DNA from 4 places in the Cupriavidus sp. 22TCCZM01-5 genome. Region 3 is predicted to be linked to each of the others. Evidence: predicted binding sites of a transcription regulator. Region 3 holds the regulator's gene; each other region holds the start of a gene.
What was found. The regulator FNR, encoded in region 3, switches genes on or off when oxygen is low (the NO sensors DNR and NnrR bind a similar motif). The targets are predictions, from matches to a motif close to TTGATNNNNATCAA.
Positions count from the first base shown of each region.

Region 1 (4,030 bases), on a different contig from region 3:
CGCGCACCATTTCCACCTGCCGGACGAGGACATGCCGTGTCCGGCGGAACCACTGACGGCGGTGTTCCGCCGCACAGGAGACCCTGCCTGCGCACGCATGGCGGCGCGCGGGAAAACCCCGAGGAGAAAACCGCAGATCGGCCTTGCCGGCCCCTTTCATGTAGCTTACGCTGAACGATCATGTAGCACGCACTACATGAGTGCGAGCAGGGCATGCAGCGGTGCATTCCAGGACAAGGAGCGCGCACCGCGATTGCGTGCCACGATGAATACAAGACCAGAAAACCACCAAGGGTAGACAATAAGGAGTCACGATGACGTATCCACATCACCCATGCATGGCCAGAGTGCTCCCGGCATAGTTCTCGCTTCGCCCGATTGAAGCCCCCCAACGTTACGTTGCAATCGGCGGCGCGACAACATCACGCGTCAGTCTGGACCCGCGCACTGGTCCGGCCCCCTGCTTCGACAGACGTGTGCATCCGGGCTCAGGAAACAGCCCTCTAACACAGACAGGTAGACAGGTAGACAAAATGTCGTCATCCATTTCATCCATGCCCCCCACGACCATCGCTGACGCGTCGGTAAGCTCGGCCCCGCCGTCGAACCCGAGGGCAACAACGTCCCGGGCCATCACGATCGAGGAAGGCATCCGCGCCGCCGGCGTCGGCCGCTTCCAGTACCGGCTGTTCGTGATCTTCGGCCTGGTCTGGCTCGCCGACGCGATGCAGGTGCTGTCGATCGGCTTCACCGCGCCCTCGATTGCCAAGACTTTCGGCATTCCCGTGCCCACGGCGCTGCAGACCGGAACCATGTTCTTTGTCGGGATGCTGATCGGCGCGTTCGCGTTCGGCCGCCTGGCCGACCGGATCGGCCGCCGGCCCGTGCTGATGATGGCGGTGGTCATCGACGCCATCTGCGGTGTCGCGTCGTCGTTCGCGCCGGATTTCCAGTGGCTGCTGGTGCTGCGTTTCCTGACCGGCATCGGCGTCGGCGGCACCCTGCCCGTCGACTACACCATGATGGCCGAGTTCCTGCCCTCGGACCGTCGCGGCCGCTGGCTGGTCCTGCTGGAATCGTTCTGGGCCGTCGGCACGATCCTGCTGGCGGTGCTGGCGCTGATCGCCGTTTCGCACGGCGATGCAGCCTGGCGCCTGATCTTCCTGGTCACCGGCATCCCTGCGCTGGTCGGCGTGGTCTGCCGCTTCTTCGTGCCCGAGTCGCCGCTTTACCTGAACAAGTCGGGACGCTCGGCCGAGGCACGCGCGGTGCTGCAGCGTGTAGCGGCCGCCAATCGCGTTTCGGTTGAAATCGGCGCGCTCGAGCCGCAGAAGATGGAGCGCAAGTCGGTGCTCGCGCTGTTCGCGACTGGCTTCCGTCGCCGCAGCATCAGCCTGCTGGTGGCGTGGGCGCTGATCTCGATCGCCTACTACGGCGTCTTCGTCTACCTGCCGGTGAAGCTGGCCGGCCAGGGCTTCGGCTTCATGCGCGGCCAGGTCTTCCTGATCCTGCTCGCGCTGGTGCAGCTGCCGGGCTTCGCGCTTGCCGCGCATGGCGTCGAGCGCTGGGGCCGCAAGCCGACACTGATCGGCTTCTTGCTGCTCAGCGCCGCGGGCTGCATGCTCTACAGCCTGGGCCAGTCTCCCGCGCTGGTGGTCGGCTCCACCCTGCTGATGAGCTTCTCGCTGCTCGGCACCTGGGGCGCGCTCTACGCCTTCACGCCGGAGGTGTATCCGACCGACCTGCGCGCGAGCGGGATGGGTACGGCGGGCGCCATGGCCCGCTTCGGCGGCCTGTTCGCGCCGGCCATCGTTGCCCCGGTCATGGCCACGCATTTCACGCTGGCCCTGGTGCTGCTCTCATCGTTCCTGGCCGTGGCGGCGCTGGCGATCTACATGGTCGATATCGAGTCGAAGAACCGGGCGCTCGACTGACGCGCGGCCTGCCGGCACGGCAGGTCCGGAAACGTAGCGACAGGCAGGATCCGCCGCAGCCGCGCGGCGGCCCGCTTCCATTACAATCCCGCTACAACGGCGCGGCGCCCCGATCCACAAGACCGGGGCCGCCCGCTTCACCCTCTCCCGCCGAGCCTTCGCCGCCGCCATGAAACAAGATCCGCGTTTCCCCAGCCTGTACATCCTCGACCACCCGCTGATCCAGCACAAGCTCTCGCATATGCGCGACCGGGACACGTCCACGCGCACCTTCCGCGAACTGCTGCGCGAGATCACGCTGCTGATGGGCTACGAGATCACGCGCCACCTGCCGCTCACCACGCGGCATATCGAAACGCCGCTGGTGCCGCTGGACGCGCCGGTGATCGCGGGCAAGAAGCTGACCATCGTGCCGGTGCTGCGCGCCGGTGTCGGCATGAGCGATGGGCTGGTGGAGCTGATCCCGTCGGCGCGGATCGGGCATATCGGCGTGTACCGCGACGAGCAGCACCGTCCGGTGGAATACCTGGTGCGCCTGCCGGACGTGGAAGACCGCAGTTTCATCCTGTGCGATCCGATGGTTGCCACCGGTTACTCGGCGGCGCATGCCGTGGATGTGCTGAAGCGCCGCGGCGTGAAGGACGAAGCCATCACTTTCGTCGCGCTGGTGGCGGCGCCCGAGGGCGTTGAGGTGTTCCACAAGGCCCACCCGAACGTGAAGCTGTACGTGGCGTCGCTCGACAGCCATCTGGACGACCACGCGTACATCGTGCCGGGCCTCGGCGACGCGGGCGACCGCCTGTTCGGCACCAAGAACTGACGCCGCGGCGGGCCGGCGTGGGCTGGCCCCCGACTTTCTTGGCTGGCGAGGGCTTGATCCTACTCAACGACCCCGCAAGCGCGCCTCCCTACACTCGACGTCGCACAGCTTGTGCTGCAACACGTCGATATCTCACTGGGAGATCCGCATGGAAGCCTTCAAGATCCTGTTCACGACCGGCACCGGGCTGATGAGCCTCGCGGTCATCGTCTTTATCATCGGCATGGCGTGGTTCTTCGCGCGGATGTTCAGCCGCAAGATGCGCGAAGACGCGGCAGCCGCCAAGGCCGCCGCGGGAAGCCGGCCCGCGTCGCAGAACGGCTGGGACTGAGCGGCGCTTACTTCTTCTTGCCGCCGCCCAGCAGGCTGCCCAGCACGCCGCGGATCAGTTCGCGGCCGACCTGGGAGCCGACGGTACGCGCGGCCGACTTGGCCATCGACTCCAAAATCGAGTCGCCGCGGCCGCTCTTGCCGGTACCCTTGGTCAGCGTGCCGAAGATCTCGCCGGCGGTGCCCAGCCATCCGCCTGCTTCGGCTGGCGCGCCGGCCGACGGCTTCTGCGCCGTGGCGCCGCCTCCGTTCGCCGCCGGCGCCACGCTGCCGCGCAGCTTCTCGTAGGCCGATTCGCGGTCGATCGCCTTTTCATACGTACCCGCCACCAGCGATGTCGCAATCAACTGCTTGCGCTCGTCGTCGGTAATCGGGCCGATCCGGCTGCCCGGCGCCAGCACCCATGCGCGCTCGGTCACGCCCGGCGTGCCCTTGGCGTCGAGCAGCGACACCAGCGCCTCGCCCACGCCCAGTTCGCCAATGACGGTTTCCAGGTCGAGCTTCGGGTTCGCGCGCATGGTCGTAGCCGCCACCTTGACCGCCTTCTGGTCGCGCGGCGTGAACGCGCGCAGCGCGTGCTGCACACGGTTGCCGAGCTGGCCCAGTACGGTATCGGGGATATCGACCGGATTCTGCGTGACGAAGTACACACCGACGCCCTTCGAGCGCACCAGCCGCACGACCTGCTCGATCTTGTCGAGCAGCGCCTTGGGCGCGTCGTTGAACAGCAGGTGCGCCTCGTCGAAGAAGAAGACCAGCTTGGGCTTGTCGAGGTCGCCGGCCTCGGGCAGCTTCTCGAACAGCTCGGACAGCATCCACAGCAGGAATGTGGCGTAGAGCTTGGGCGAGTTCATCAGCTTGTCCGCCGCCAGAATGTTGACCACGCCCTGGCCCTTGTCGGTCTGGATGAAGTCTTCCAGGTTCAGCATGGGCTCGCCGAAGAACA
Region 1 is NZ_JBYOJR010000004.1:219,098-223,127, reverse strand. It holds gene AC3FNH_RS06040 (MFS transporter) at 534-1,934, shown strand; gene upp (uracil phosphoribosyltransferase) at 2,104-2,754, shown strand; gene AC3FNH_RS06030 (DUF3149 domain-containing protein) at 2,903-3,085, shown strand; gene AC3FNH_RS06025 (helicase HerA-like C-terminal domain-containing protein) at 3,093-4,030, opposite strand, start outside.
Region 1: a site for FNR is predicted at 2,808-2,821, ahead of AC3FNH_RS06030 (DUF3149 domain-containing protein). Genes of this name have one in related genera too.

Region 2 (4,030 bases), on a different contig from region 3:
AGATCCTCCACGGTCAGCAGGAAGGTGTGCCCGTCCAGCGCGGCGGGCGGCTCCAGCCACCCGGCGCGCCGCGCCAGCTCCAGTGCCGAGACCAGCGGCATGGCGCGCGCACGGGCAGGCATGCGCCGATGCACGCGGGCCAGCAGTCCTTGCAGCGCGCTCATGGCCGGTCCTCCCACGCAATGCCGGGACGTCCATGCCAGTACCCGTTGCATGGTTGCGCGCCGGCCGGCACCACGCCGCTCGGCCCAGGCGCACGTTCGCCGGCGCGGATCGCCGCCAGCGCGGCCACCGCCTCGATCGTCCCCGTCGAATGCGGGCTCACACGCAACATGTCGACACCCATGTGCGCCATCGCCTGCGCCTGGTCGCACAGATCCAGGCACGTCGCCGACTGGGTCTGGATGCCGTTGAGCGTAAAAAAGGCCTGCCCCTCGCCCGTGGCGGCAACCAGGCCGTCCGGATAGTCGAGGCAACGGAATTCGCACGCATCCTTGCGCAGCCGATGGTGGCGCGCAGTGAAGCAGCGCGCCGAGAACGCCAGCGGCATGCGGCCCCAGGCCAGCACTTCCAGTGCCACGCCGGCGCAGCGCCCCGCCGACAGCGCGGCCAGCGTGGCGCCGTCCATCTCGACCGGCACCACGCAGCCCCGGGCGCCAAGGCTGGCCAGCCACGCGAGCGTGTCCGCGTGATAGACGTTCAGATGCGGGCCGCCGATGAACGGGCGCCCGCCCATGCAACGCACCGCGCCGACATCGTTGGCCTCGACCAGGTAGTCGTCCTGTTCGCAGACGCGGCGCATGCAGGCGATATCGGTGTCGGACTCGATCAGCACCGGCGTGGACAGCACCACTTCCTTGCCGGCTTCGCGCAGCATCTGCGCGATCTCGAGCCAGTGCGCATGGCGCAGTTCGTGGCGGCGCGTGCATACGGTCTCGCCAAGGTAGACGCGATCGACGGCCGATCCGGCGACGTCGGCATAGAACTGCATCACCGCCGTGCGCGGCCAGTAGTACAGCAACGGTCCCAGCGCAATGCCGAACCTGGCCGCGCCGCGTGTGGAGGTTTCCCGCATGAATGGCTCCGTGGTTGGAATTGCCGCGCTCATCGCCACGGCCGGTCGTAGGCGCCCTGTGTCACCTGGTCGCCTTCGGCATGGCGGCCGAGCGTGCCCTGCCATTCCTGGCGCGGCGTAAAACGCGCGGGCTCGGCGCAGGCGGCGTCGATCGCGGCGCGCAGCACGCCCACCACGTCCGCCACATAGCGCGGGCTGCGCTGGCGGCCTTCGATCTTGATCGCGGCGATGCCGATATCGAGCAGCGCCGGCAGCAGTGACAGCGCGTTGAGGCTGGTGGGCTCTTCCAGCACGTAGCCGCGCTCGCCCTCGACCTCGAAGCGCCCCTTGCACAGCGTGGGATATCCGGCAGGCTCGCCGGGCGCGTAGCTGTCGATGAGGATGCCCGACAGGCGAGCATGCATGGTGCCGTCCTGCTCGGTCCAGCGCACCGCGTGCGCGGGCGAGCAGACGCCCTTGTTATTGGGGGAATCCCCCGTGGCATAGGAGGACAGCAGGCAGCGGCCCTCCGCCATGACGCACAGGCTGCCGAAGCCGAACACTTCCAGCTCCACGCTGGTCTGCCGCGCCAGCTTGCCGATCTGCGCGAGCGAGAGCACGCGCGGCAGCACCACGCGCCTGATATTGAAGCGCTCGCGCATCAGCTCGATGGCATCGGCATGCGTGGTGGAACCCTGCACCGACAAGTGCAGCCGCAGTTGCGGGTGCCGCTGGCTCGCGTAGGCCATCAACCCCGCGTCGGCCATGATGACCGCGTCGGCGCCGAGGTCCGCGGCCGCATCGACGGCACGGTGCCACCTGGCCACCTCCCCCATCTGCGGGAAGGTGTTGATGGCGAACAGCACCTCCGCGTGGCGCGCATGCGCTTCGGCCACGCCGGTGCGAATATCGGCCTCGGTGAAATTGAGCCCGCCGAAGTTGCGGGCATTGGTGGCGTCGCGCAGGCCCAGGTAGACGGCATCGGCGCCATGCTCCAGCGCCGCGCGCAGCGCTGTCAGCGAACCGGCGGGCGCGACCAGTTGCGGTGGGCGCGCCCGTACGGAAGATGAGGTTGTCATGTCGGAGGCGCCGCTTGCGCGGCGCGGGAATTCGGCCAGCGCAGATGCTAGCGAGCCACTTGACGTGTGGACTTGACCATGCGCAAACCGCGCCGCAACGCCTTGCTGCATAGACCGGTCGGCCTACGCCATTGGTGCAGGCGGTGGCGCCCCATTGACCTGCGGCAAACGCCAGCGCCGGACGCTGTGCCACGCTTGGCCGTTCGTGCGCGGCCCGATATCGCGGGCCGCACGCAGTTCCCAACAAGCGAGACCATCATGACAGAACACTGGCTGAAACTGGCCGGGCGCCGGCTGCTGCCGATCGTCCAGGGCGGCATGGGCATCGGCATTTCCGCGCACCGCCTGGCGGGTACCGTGGCCGCGCACAACGGCGTGGGCACCATTGCCAGCATCGACCTGCGCCACCATCATCCCGACCTGCTCGCGCAGACGCGCGGCACGCGCGACAAGGCACGCATCGAGGCCATCAACCTCGTGGCGCTTGATCGCGAGATCCAGGGCGCGCGCGCGTTGTCCGGCGGACGCGGCCTGGTCGCCGTCAACGTGATGAAGGCCGTCGGCTCGCACGCGCAGCTGGTGCGCCAGGCCTGCGAAAGCGGCGCCGATGCCATCGTCATGGGCGCGGGCCTCCCGCTGGATCTGCCGGAACTGACCGCGAACCACCCGAAAGTCGCGCTGATCCCGATCCTGTCGGAAGCACGCGGCATCGGCCTGGTGCTGCGCAAGTGGATGAAGAAGGGGCGGCTGCCCGACGCCATCGTGGTCGAACACCCGGCCCATGCGGGCGGGCATCTGGGCGCGCCCGCCATCCAGGACCTTGGCGAGGAGCGCTTTTCGTTTGCGCGCGTGCTGACCGAATGCCGCGAGCTGTTCCAGACGCTCGGGCTCGCGTGGGACAGCATTCCGCTGATCCTGGCGGGCGGCATCAACAGCCATGCCAAGGTGCGCCACTGGCTCGGCGAAGGCGCTGCCGCGGTGCAGCTCGGCACCGCCTTTGCCGTCACGGAGGAATGCGACGCGCATCCGGCCTTTAAGCAGGTACTGGCCACCGCCCGCCCGGAGGACCTGCGCGAGTTCACCAGCGTGGCGGGCCTGCCGGCGCGCGCCGTGCTCACGCCGTGGCTGTCGCGCTACCTGTCGAGCGAAAGCCGCCTGCAGCGCCGTGCCAAGCCCCGCGACTGCCTGGAAGGCTTTGACTGCCTGCACGCCTGCGGCCTGCGCGACGGCGTGTCACGCATCGGCCAGTTCTGCATCGACCTGAAGCTGGCGCAGGCCGTGCGCGGCGACGTGGAGCGCGGGCTGTTCTTCCGCGGCAAGGGCACGCTGCCATTCGGCGAAGCGATCCGCCCGGTGGCGGACCTGCTCCACTACCTGCTCACCGGCGAAAAGCCTGCCGCGATGGCCGCACCGGCCATCGTCGCCACCGCGGCCACCGTCGCCGCATGAGCGGCGGCCGGGGCGTCCGCGCGTGACGCATCGTCAGCCAGGCGCCCCAGCCCATCGGTATCGAGCAGGAAGATCTTGCCGCGCTCGAGCCGCACCAGTTTCTCGGCGCAGAAGCGGCTGACCACGCGCGACAAGGTTTCAGGCGTGATGCCGAGCTTGGAGGCCATCACGCGCTGCGTGCAGGCCAGCCATGTGCGCCGTCCCGCGCGCGCCTCATCGCACAGGAATCCGGCCACGCGCTGCAAGGCGTTGTGCAGGCTCGTGGCCTCGATATCGCGCATCAGCGCATGCAGGCGGCTGGACAGGTTGCGCAGCAGGCGCGCCGACAGCAACGGGTCGCGCGACACCGCGTCCCAAAGCACGGCGCTCCCGATGCAGAGCACGGTAGTGCGCGTCATCGCCTGGCAGTCGGCGGGCTGCGGCGCGTCCATGAACAGCACATCCTCGC
Region 2 is NZ_JBYOJR010000030.1:32,388-36,417, forward strand. It holds gene ubiT (ubiquinone anaerobic biosynthesis accessory factor UbiT) at 1-164, opposite strand, end outside; gene AC3FNH_RS23895 (U32 family peptidase) at 161-1,075, opposite strand; gene ubiU (ubiquinone anaerobic biosynthesis protein UbiU) at 1,105-2,133, opposite strand; gene AC3FNH_RS23905 (NAD(P)H-dependent flavin oxidoreductase) at 2,392-3,582, shown strand; gene AC3FNH_RS23910 (Crp/Fnr family transcriptional regulator) at 3,504-4,030, opposite strand, start outside.
Region 2: a site for FNR is predicted at 2,288-2,301, ahead of ubiU (ubiquinone anaerobic biosynthesis protein UbiU). Genes of this name have one in related genera too.

Region 3 (4,030 bases):
CGGGTGTCATGTTCAACGGAATCAGACAAAGTATTCACTATCGGATATTGCATATTGTTCAGTTGGGCACGCGCTCGTCGTGCTCGCTCGCGTGCGGCGGCGCAGCGTCGTCGCCGGAAGAATTACCGCCGTCCTGCTTGTCCGGCGCGCTCTCGACATGGAAGCCATTTGCCTCGGTCACGGCCGACGCGAGATCCGCCACTTGCATGGCATCGGCGCAGGCCTGCTCGACAACCCCAGCTTCGTCTGCCGGCTCGTCGCCAGCCACCAAAGCGGATTCAGCTACATCAACGGCTGCGCCGGCCGGCGAAGCCACCTCTGGCTCAGGGAAGGCCTCTTCGTCGCCGGCCGCCGGCCGCGCCGTTGCCATCTCTTCAAAATCAATCGCCTGCTGGTCCAGCAGCGCCGCCTGCGCCTGCGCCTGGGCGTCCTCGAGCGGCGGCAGCTCATCCAGCGTACGCAGCCCAAGGTCATCGAGGAATGCCTTGGTGGTCGCATAGAGCGCTGGCCGGCCTGGCACATCGCGGTGACCGATGACCTCGATCCAGCCGCGGTCTTCCAGCTTCTTGACCACCTCCGTGCTGACCGTCACGCCGCGAATCTCCTCGATGTCGCCGCGCGTCACCGGCTGCCGGTACGCAATGATCGCCAGCGTCTCCATGACCGCTCGGGAATACTTGGGCGGCTTCTCGGGATTAAGGCGATCCAGGTATTCCCGCATCTCCGGTCGGCTCTGGAAACGCCAGCCGCTGGCCAACGCCACCAACTCGACCCCACGCTGGCGCCAGTCCTGGCGCAATTCATCAAGCAGGGCCCGAATCGTGTCAGCGCCGACATCATCGGCAAACAGCCGACGCAGGTCGCTCACGCGCAGGGGCTCCTGCGCACAGATCAGCGCAGTCTCGAGGACGATTTTCGCCTCTTGGGTATTCATGTTGGGTGTGCAGCCTGTCTTTGCACCTGCTCCCGGACGAACCCGGAGCCCTGGACATTGTGGATTCAGCGGTGCGATTGCCACCGCCATCTCGTCGCGCAGCAAACCCGAAAGCTCTTCGCCTCGAGGCCGTGCATCTTCTGTTGCATCGATTTGCCGGGTGTGTTCCGGCAGGAGATTGCCCGGTCACCGGCAAGTACCAGTGCACGAACCTCTTGCACGCGCCCATATGGGCAGACATGGCCTCCGGCTAAAGTCCGCCTCGGCCGCAAGAAAAACGGATATCGGAAGCAAGGCCAGCAATGACTGCACCACGGCCGCAAAGCCAGCCGGACTTTTGAACAGATATTGTGAACCGGATGGACTGCGGAAAGGTTCGGTGCCGAATTGTCGGCGCTTTGCCCGAAACCCTGGGCGCGCCCCCTTTTTGGAAGGGCTGCCGGGCGCCGCTCGGAACCACGCCGCGCGATACCGCAATGGAGATGATTGTATGGCATTCCAGCCCACACCTGCAACCACCGCGCGGCGCCAGAGCGTATGGAGTGGTTTCAGAACACCAGGCAGAACCCATGCTCTGCCAGGGAATGTGGCAACAACACCGCTCGGCCGATTCCCAATGCACCGAATGCCATGACGGCCAAGCCGGCCCCGACCCTTACCCAGCTCCGGCGCGACCAGGCGCGCAAAAGCCCCGAAAAGCTCGACAGCGCCAGCAGATTAGGCAACGTACCGAGGCCAAAGGCGCCCATCACCAGCGCCCCCGAGGGCGCATTTCCGGCCAGCAATGCAAGGGCCAGGGCCCCATAAACCATGCCGCAGGGCACCAAACCCCAAGCCAATCCCATCCCATAGCGGCGTGCCAGGCCGCCCCGCCGAGCCTTGGCTTCCGTCGTCTTTCTGCCCAATCGAGCCATGCCGGCGGCACTGGCGCTAACCGCACGCGCCGCGAGGCGCTCCAGCCACACGATGGTAAAGGCCTCGCCGCGTATCAAGCGCCAGCCAGACAGTAGCAGCAAGGCGCTGCCGACTCCGAACAGCCAGCGCTGAACGGGCAGATAGTCCTGACGCCAGGCCGTCGCCCCCAAGGCGCCCAGCAGCGCACCAAGCAGCATGTAGGTGGAAATACGCCCGACATGCATGACAAGGAGCTCCACGAGCCAGTCCTGTGGGCGCCGCACAACGGCAACGGGTACGCCGGCGGCGCGTTGCTCGACAGCCAGCGCTACGCCACCACACATGGCAGCGCAGTGGAAGCCCCCTAGCAAGGCGAGCATGAAAACACTGAGTAGCACACCAAAAGTCAACTGCAACTCCCTACCGCATCACATCGCGCGTTAAAATGCACGTATTGCGCCCTCGCCGCTCCAATACTGCAGGTTCCAATTGCTAACATCCATCCCCGTCACCGAGATGTCGCCCCGTTGCTCCACTTGCGGCATGGGGCAATTGTGCCTGCCGGTGGGCATGAGCCAGCAGGACCTGCAGAAGATGGACACCCTGGTGCAGGAACGTGTCCGTGTCCACAAGGGCGAAACCCTTTACCGCATGGGCGATCCGCTGACTGCGGTCTATGCCATTCGCTTCGGCACCCTGAAGACGCATGTCACCACGGAAGACGGCCGCTCGCAAATCACCGGTTTCCACTTGCCAGGCGAAGTGGTCGGCCTCGACGGCCTGGGAGAGATGCAGCACGCCTCGGATGCCACCGCGCTCGAAGACACGGAGGTATGCGTCGTTCGCCTGGCCGATCTCCAGTCGCTGTCCATCGACCTGCCATCGTTGCAGCAGCAGTTCCTGCGCCTGATGGGCAAGGAAATCTCGCATGACCAGCTCATGCTCGTCACGCTTGGCTCCATGCGCGCCGAGGAGCGGCTTGCCGCGTTCCTCATCAACCTGTCCGAGCGCTTGTCCGCCCGCGGGTATTCGTCGACCGAGTTCGTCATGCGCATGAGCCGGGAAGAAATCGGCAGCTACCTGGGTCTGAAGCTCGAAACGGTCAGCCGTCTGTTCTCACGATTTGCCGAGGCCGGCTTGATCCAGATCCGTCAACGTCACGTCAAGCTAGTCGACATGGCGGGCATCAAGCAAGTCTACAGCCGCTCCTGCTGAGGCCATCTGACCGCCTCGCGTGGCAAGGCGGTCAATTCCTGCCGCTTCTTACTCCAGCTCGTCCGTTTCGCTGAGCTTTGTCGGCATGGTGTACAGCGTCAGTCCGCTGGACAATGCGCAGAATATCCAGGCCAGCAGGAAACCGATCGTATAGACCGCCTCGCGCGAGGCCTCGATCGGCTGACCGAAGAAATTCAGGTCACCAGGGTCCACCACGGAAAACACAGTTGCCGTGGCAACCCCGGCCATCAGGAACGCCGGCCACAGTACCCACATCAGCCAGCGCAGCCTCATGGCTGCCTCGCTTGCGGTGCCTTGGCACTGCCCGAGGCACCTGCCACCTTCTCGACAACCAGGCCATGCCGGGCCACACCATCGACCACTGGCCGGTCAGGATGAGTGGAAGCCAGCCAGATAGTCACGCCGCAAGCCACCATGGCCAGCAACGGGCCACTCATCAGCAGCCACGGCCACGGCTCTTTCCACCACGGATTGCTTTCTTGCATCGTCTTGCCCCCTTCGTCAACGCCTCATCGAGGCGCTCGCGGTTTGGTACGGCACAGCGCCGACGCGCCGTGCCGCCCTTAGCATCACAAATTGCGTGGCACGATGAAACTGGTAGATTGCCTGATTTGCGCACTACCTTGCCCCGCACCTTCGCTGGTCACTGTCACGCTGATCTTGTGCGTACCTTGCGCGGCATCGTCGATCGGCACGCGAATCCGGATCGGCACCAGCCTGTTCGATGTCGGCGCCAGAGCCTGCGCGTCCGGATCGTACTCGACGGTCATGTTCTTCAGTTCGTCGCTCTCGGCCTTCACGCTGATGCGCATGGGCGCCTCGGTGGTATTGATGAGTTGCAGTCGATAGACGTTTTCGATCCAGCGCCCGTCCACCTCACGCCCAAGCGCCCCGCGGTCGCGGATGATGTCCACTTTCAATGGCGTGCGCAGCGCAAGCGAAGCCACGAAACCTGCAACCATCACC
Region 3 is NZ_JBYOJR010000002.1:190,990-195,019, forward strand. It holds gene rluB (23S rRNA pseudouridine(2605) synthase RluB) at 1-53, opposite strand, end outside; gene scpB (SMC-Scp complex subunit ScpB) at 59-934, opposite strand; gene AC3FNH_RS02990 (sulfite exporter TauE/SafE family protein) at 1,483-2,238, opposite strand; gene fnr (fumarate/nitrate reduction transcriptional regulator Fnr) at 2,318-3,043, shown strand; gene AC3FNH_RS03000 (hypothetical protein) at 3,092-3,337, opposite strand; gene AC3FNH_RS03005 (FixH family protein) at 3,334-3,549, opposite strand; gene ccoG (cytochrome c oxidase accessory protein CcoG) at 3,634-4,030, opposite strand, start outside.

Region 4 (4,030 bases), on a different contig from region 3:
GTCGAACACGTCGGCAAGGATGGGGCAATCAGCGTCGAGGACGGATCCAAGCTCGACGACGAGCTGGACATCACCGAAGGGGCACTCATCGACCGCGGCTACCTGTCGCCGCTGTTCGCGACCACCGAGAGTCGCGCCGTCGTCCTCGAATCACCGCTAGTGCTGCTCTGCGACGCGAGCATCTCGTCGATCGCACAATTGCTTCCAATCCTGGAAGCCGTCACCCGGGCGGGAAGGGCACTGCTGGTCATTGCCAACGATGTAGAAGGCGAAGCGCTCGCCACCCTGGTGGTCAACAACCTGCGGGGCGCACTGAAGAGTTGCGCGGTGAAGTCACCCGGCTTCGGCGACTCGCGTACCGAGCAGCTAGCCGATCTTGCGGCCCTCACCGGCGCAACTGTGGTCTCGCCCCAGACCGGCACGTCCCTTGAGCATGTCGGCCTCGAGCAGTTGGGCGAGGCCAGGCGAGTGGAGATCAGCAAGGATGCCACCACCCTTATTGGCTCCGGTGCCGACGCGGGCCGCGTGCAAGGGCGGATCACCGCCCTGCGCGGCCGGCTCTCCGAGGCCCGTTCGGACTACGAGCGTGAAGGACTGTTGCGACGCATCGCGCGGCTGACCGGCGGAGTCGCGGTCATCAAGGTCGGCGCAGCGACGGAGAGCGCACTGCACGAGCGCAAGAACCGGTTCCAGGATGCCATGCATGCGACCCGGGCCGCCGTGGACGAAGGCATCGTTGCCGGCGGAGGCGTGGCGCTAATACGTGCCCGTACCGCGTTGCAGGCGTGGCAGGCACCCAATCCGGAGCAGGCTGCCGGTGCGCGAATTGTCCACGCTGCGCTGGCCGCGCCCATGCGGCAGATCGTCGCCAATGCCGGAGCGGACGCCGACGCGGTGGTCCACCGTGTATGCGAGGGCTCTGGAACGCTTGGCTACGATGCCGGCGGCGAGCGCTATGGCGACATGTTGGAACTGGGGGTCATCGACCCCGTCAAGGTCGTGCGCACTGCGCTGCAAAATGCCATTTCCATCGCATCTTTGTTGCTCACCACCGACTGCATGATTGCCCTGGAGCGCGCTCCTTCCATGTCGGCCGAGGGAGCCGCACGAGGGAGCGCCATGTTCGGTGAGGAGTACTGAGCCCTTCCCTCGGCCAGTTCGCCGATATGATCACGCCGCGCGGGCGGCCAGGGCAAGACCCTGGTCGCCGGGTATCGCGCGTCCGGCTCAAAGATCGACCCGGATATTGTTGTCCACTGAAATCACCCCGGGCGCGGACCACGCGGCGTTGTACGCGGCCTCGCGCTCGGCCCAGGTGCGCAGGCTCCCGCCCAGCTTGACGTCTCCCTCCGAAACCGCCACGGTCACATGGCTCGCATCCACAACCGCCTGACGCTGGATCGCATCCCGGATCCGCTGGCCGAGGTCACGCTGATCCACCATCGGTCGGACGGCGATGGCGTTGGTGACACCTGTCACGCCGAACAGACCCGCGACAGCACGCTCGGCCGCCGTGCGCTGGTAATTCCAGTCGACGTCCCCGGTCAGCGTGATCACGCCATGCTCGACCAGGATCTTGATGCGATCGCCGGGCACCATTGCCTGCCAGGACAGGACATTGGAAGCTGCCCGCGCAATGTCACTGTCGGTGCGCCGGCAGTCGTCCGGCAGTCGCACATCCAGTTCAACAGCCAGTGCCTTGACGCCGGGGATTCGCTTCACCGCGGCTTCGGCTGCGTACTTCTCGGCGAAATTGCGCAGATGCCCAGTGAGCGTCACCACGCCGTCGGCGACCTGCACACCGATCTCGTTCGCGTTGACCGACGGGTCCCAGGTCAACTCTTCGATCACGTCCTGCTTTAGTTGGATATCGCCTTTCATGTTTGTCCTCATATCGTAGGTGTGCCGCTGCGTGTTGCGCCCAGCCACAATCCAGCGTATGCGGTGAGTCCCGACGCCGGTTGATATGTATCATGGAGCCGGCGTTGGGCCGTCCCAGGCCCCTCCAAGGGCGAGCAACAGTGCCACGTCCTGCAGTCCCTGCGGGCGAGCCTGAATGTGGCCGATGCTGTCCATGGCGTCCTGGCTGACGGACCTGGCATCAATCTGTCCACGACTTGTGCAGTTTGTCGTACTGGCCCTCCACCGTCTTTAGGCTCGCGGCTGCGGCGTCGACCTGTGCCTTCGCCACCTCCAAAGTTTCCTTGCGCAGGCTGTGCTAGCAATTGCGCGAGCCGGGCATCAGCGGCATCCGCCTGCGCGGACTGCTGCTGCGCCAGCGCGCGTTGGACCGAGTCTGGTGGTCAGCAGTTCGTCGCCGCGCTTGGGCCTGACCCTCCCGGACGGCGATCTTGGCCACGGTGCCGGTCACCTCAGGGTAGACACTGACGCTGGCCCCGCTGTCCTGTTCGCTTTCCATGATGCCGTTGGCGTAGATGTCACTTCCGCCGGCGTGCAGCACCGGTACCGGCATTCTTGAGGTGAGTCAATACTGTTGCGTGCCTTCCACCTACTCTGTCCACAGGCGCAAAGGACTTTTCCTGCGCCGTCCTACGGATGACAGGAGGTGTCCATGTACAGGAGAATTCTCGTTGCGGCGGACGGCAGCCATGCATCGCGGCTGGCGACCCTGCAGGCCATCGAGATGGCCAAGGCGTGCGACGCGGAAGTGAAGGTCATCTACGTCGTCGACGATAGCGAAGCGCTGCTCGGCGTCGCCTTCATTGATCGCGAGAGCCTCCTGCGCAACATAATGGCCTATGGACAGGAAGTCCTCGACGGATGGTCAAAACTGCTAGGCGCTACGGGCGTGCGCCATTCCGTGGCACTACTGGACAAGCCCATCTCAAAGGGCCGCATTGCCGAGACCATCCTCGCACAGGCGGATCAGTGGGATGCCGACCTGATTGTCCTGGGTACGCACGGGCGGCGCGGATTCCTTCGCGTCGTCATGGGCAGTGTGGCTCAAGGTGTCGTTCACCAGAGCAGCAGACCCGTACTGCTGGTGCGCAGTCCTGCGGAATATTGACGAAGTCGCCCATTGGAAGGGCCGGGGTGCCTGTATCAGGGCAGCGGGAGCCCTCGCCCAGGCGTGGTCCGCTCTTCATCCGCATGACGCCTGGCCCAGCGATGCGCCTGGGCGATAGCGATGCGAATCGCCATGCCATCTGCGTACCCCTCATTCAATAGCGCATTGGCAATCTCGATTGCCTTCTCCCGGACGGCCGGCTGCAGGTTCTTCATCGACGAGGGATAGCTGCCTGAACTCCAGGGCATGATCAAACCTTCACACGAAGTCGAGGCCCAAGGGACCTCGACTTCGCGCTGCCTGTCAGGACAGTTGCAGGTTGTCCACCACAGCAGCCACGCCTGGCGCGGACCACGCCGCGCCGACAGCCGCCAGGCGCTCTGCGCGCGAATCCACGTGGCCGCTGAGCGTCACCGTTCCGTCCCGCATCGATACATCGATATGCTTCGCCTCACGCTCGACATGCCGGCGCAATGCGGCTTCGATCCGCTCCACCACATCGGCGGGAGCAGTACGCACCAGCATCTTGATCTGGTTCGTGACGCCCGTCACGCCGCGCAGGTGCGACACGGTAGATTCGGCAAGCTTGCGCTGGTAGCCCCACTCCACTTCCCCGGTGAGGGTCACCCAACCCTTCTCGACACGCAGTTTGATGGCATCCGCGGGCACATGTACATGCCACTGCAGGGCATCGCTTGCGGCGGTAGCAATCGCTTCGTCGCTGACCAGGCTTGCAAGCCTGACATCCAGGTTCACCACGACCGCGCGCACGCCAGACACCTTCTCGGCAGCGCGCTCCGCCGCGAGTTTCTCCGCATAGCTGGGGAGATGCCCGCTGAGCGTGACAACGCCCTCGTGGACCTCGACACCGACGGCGGCCGCATCGATAGCAGGATCCCAGTCCAGCTCTTCCGCGACCTCTTTCTTGAGTTGAAGATCAGTTTTCATGGATAGCATCTCATGATGCGGCGTGGTGGAACGGCGTCCGCCACGCCAATGCAG
Region 4 is NZ_JBYOJR010000003.1:22,323-26,352, forward strand. It holds gene groL (chaperonin GroEL) at 1-1,140, shown strand, start outside; gene AC3FNH_RS03695 (BON domain-containing protein) at 1,228-1,881, opposite strand; gene AC3FNH_RS03700 (universal stress protein) at 2,573-3,028, shown strand; gene AC3FNH_RS03705 (DUF2188 domain-containing protein) at 3,064-3,243, opposite strand; gene AC3FNH_RS03710 (BON domain-containing protein) at 3,332-3,976, opposite strand.
Region 4: a site for FNR is predicted at 2,476-2,489, ahead of AC3FNH_RS03700 (universal stress protein). Genes of this name have one in related genera too.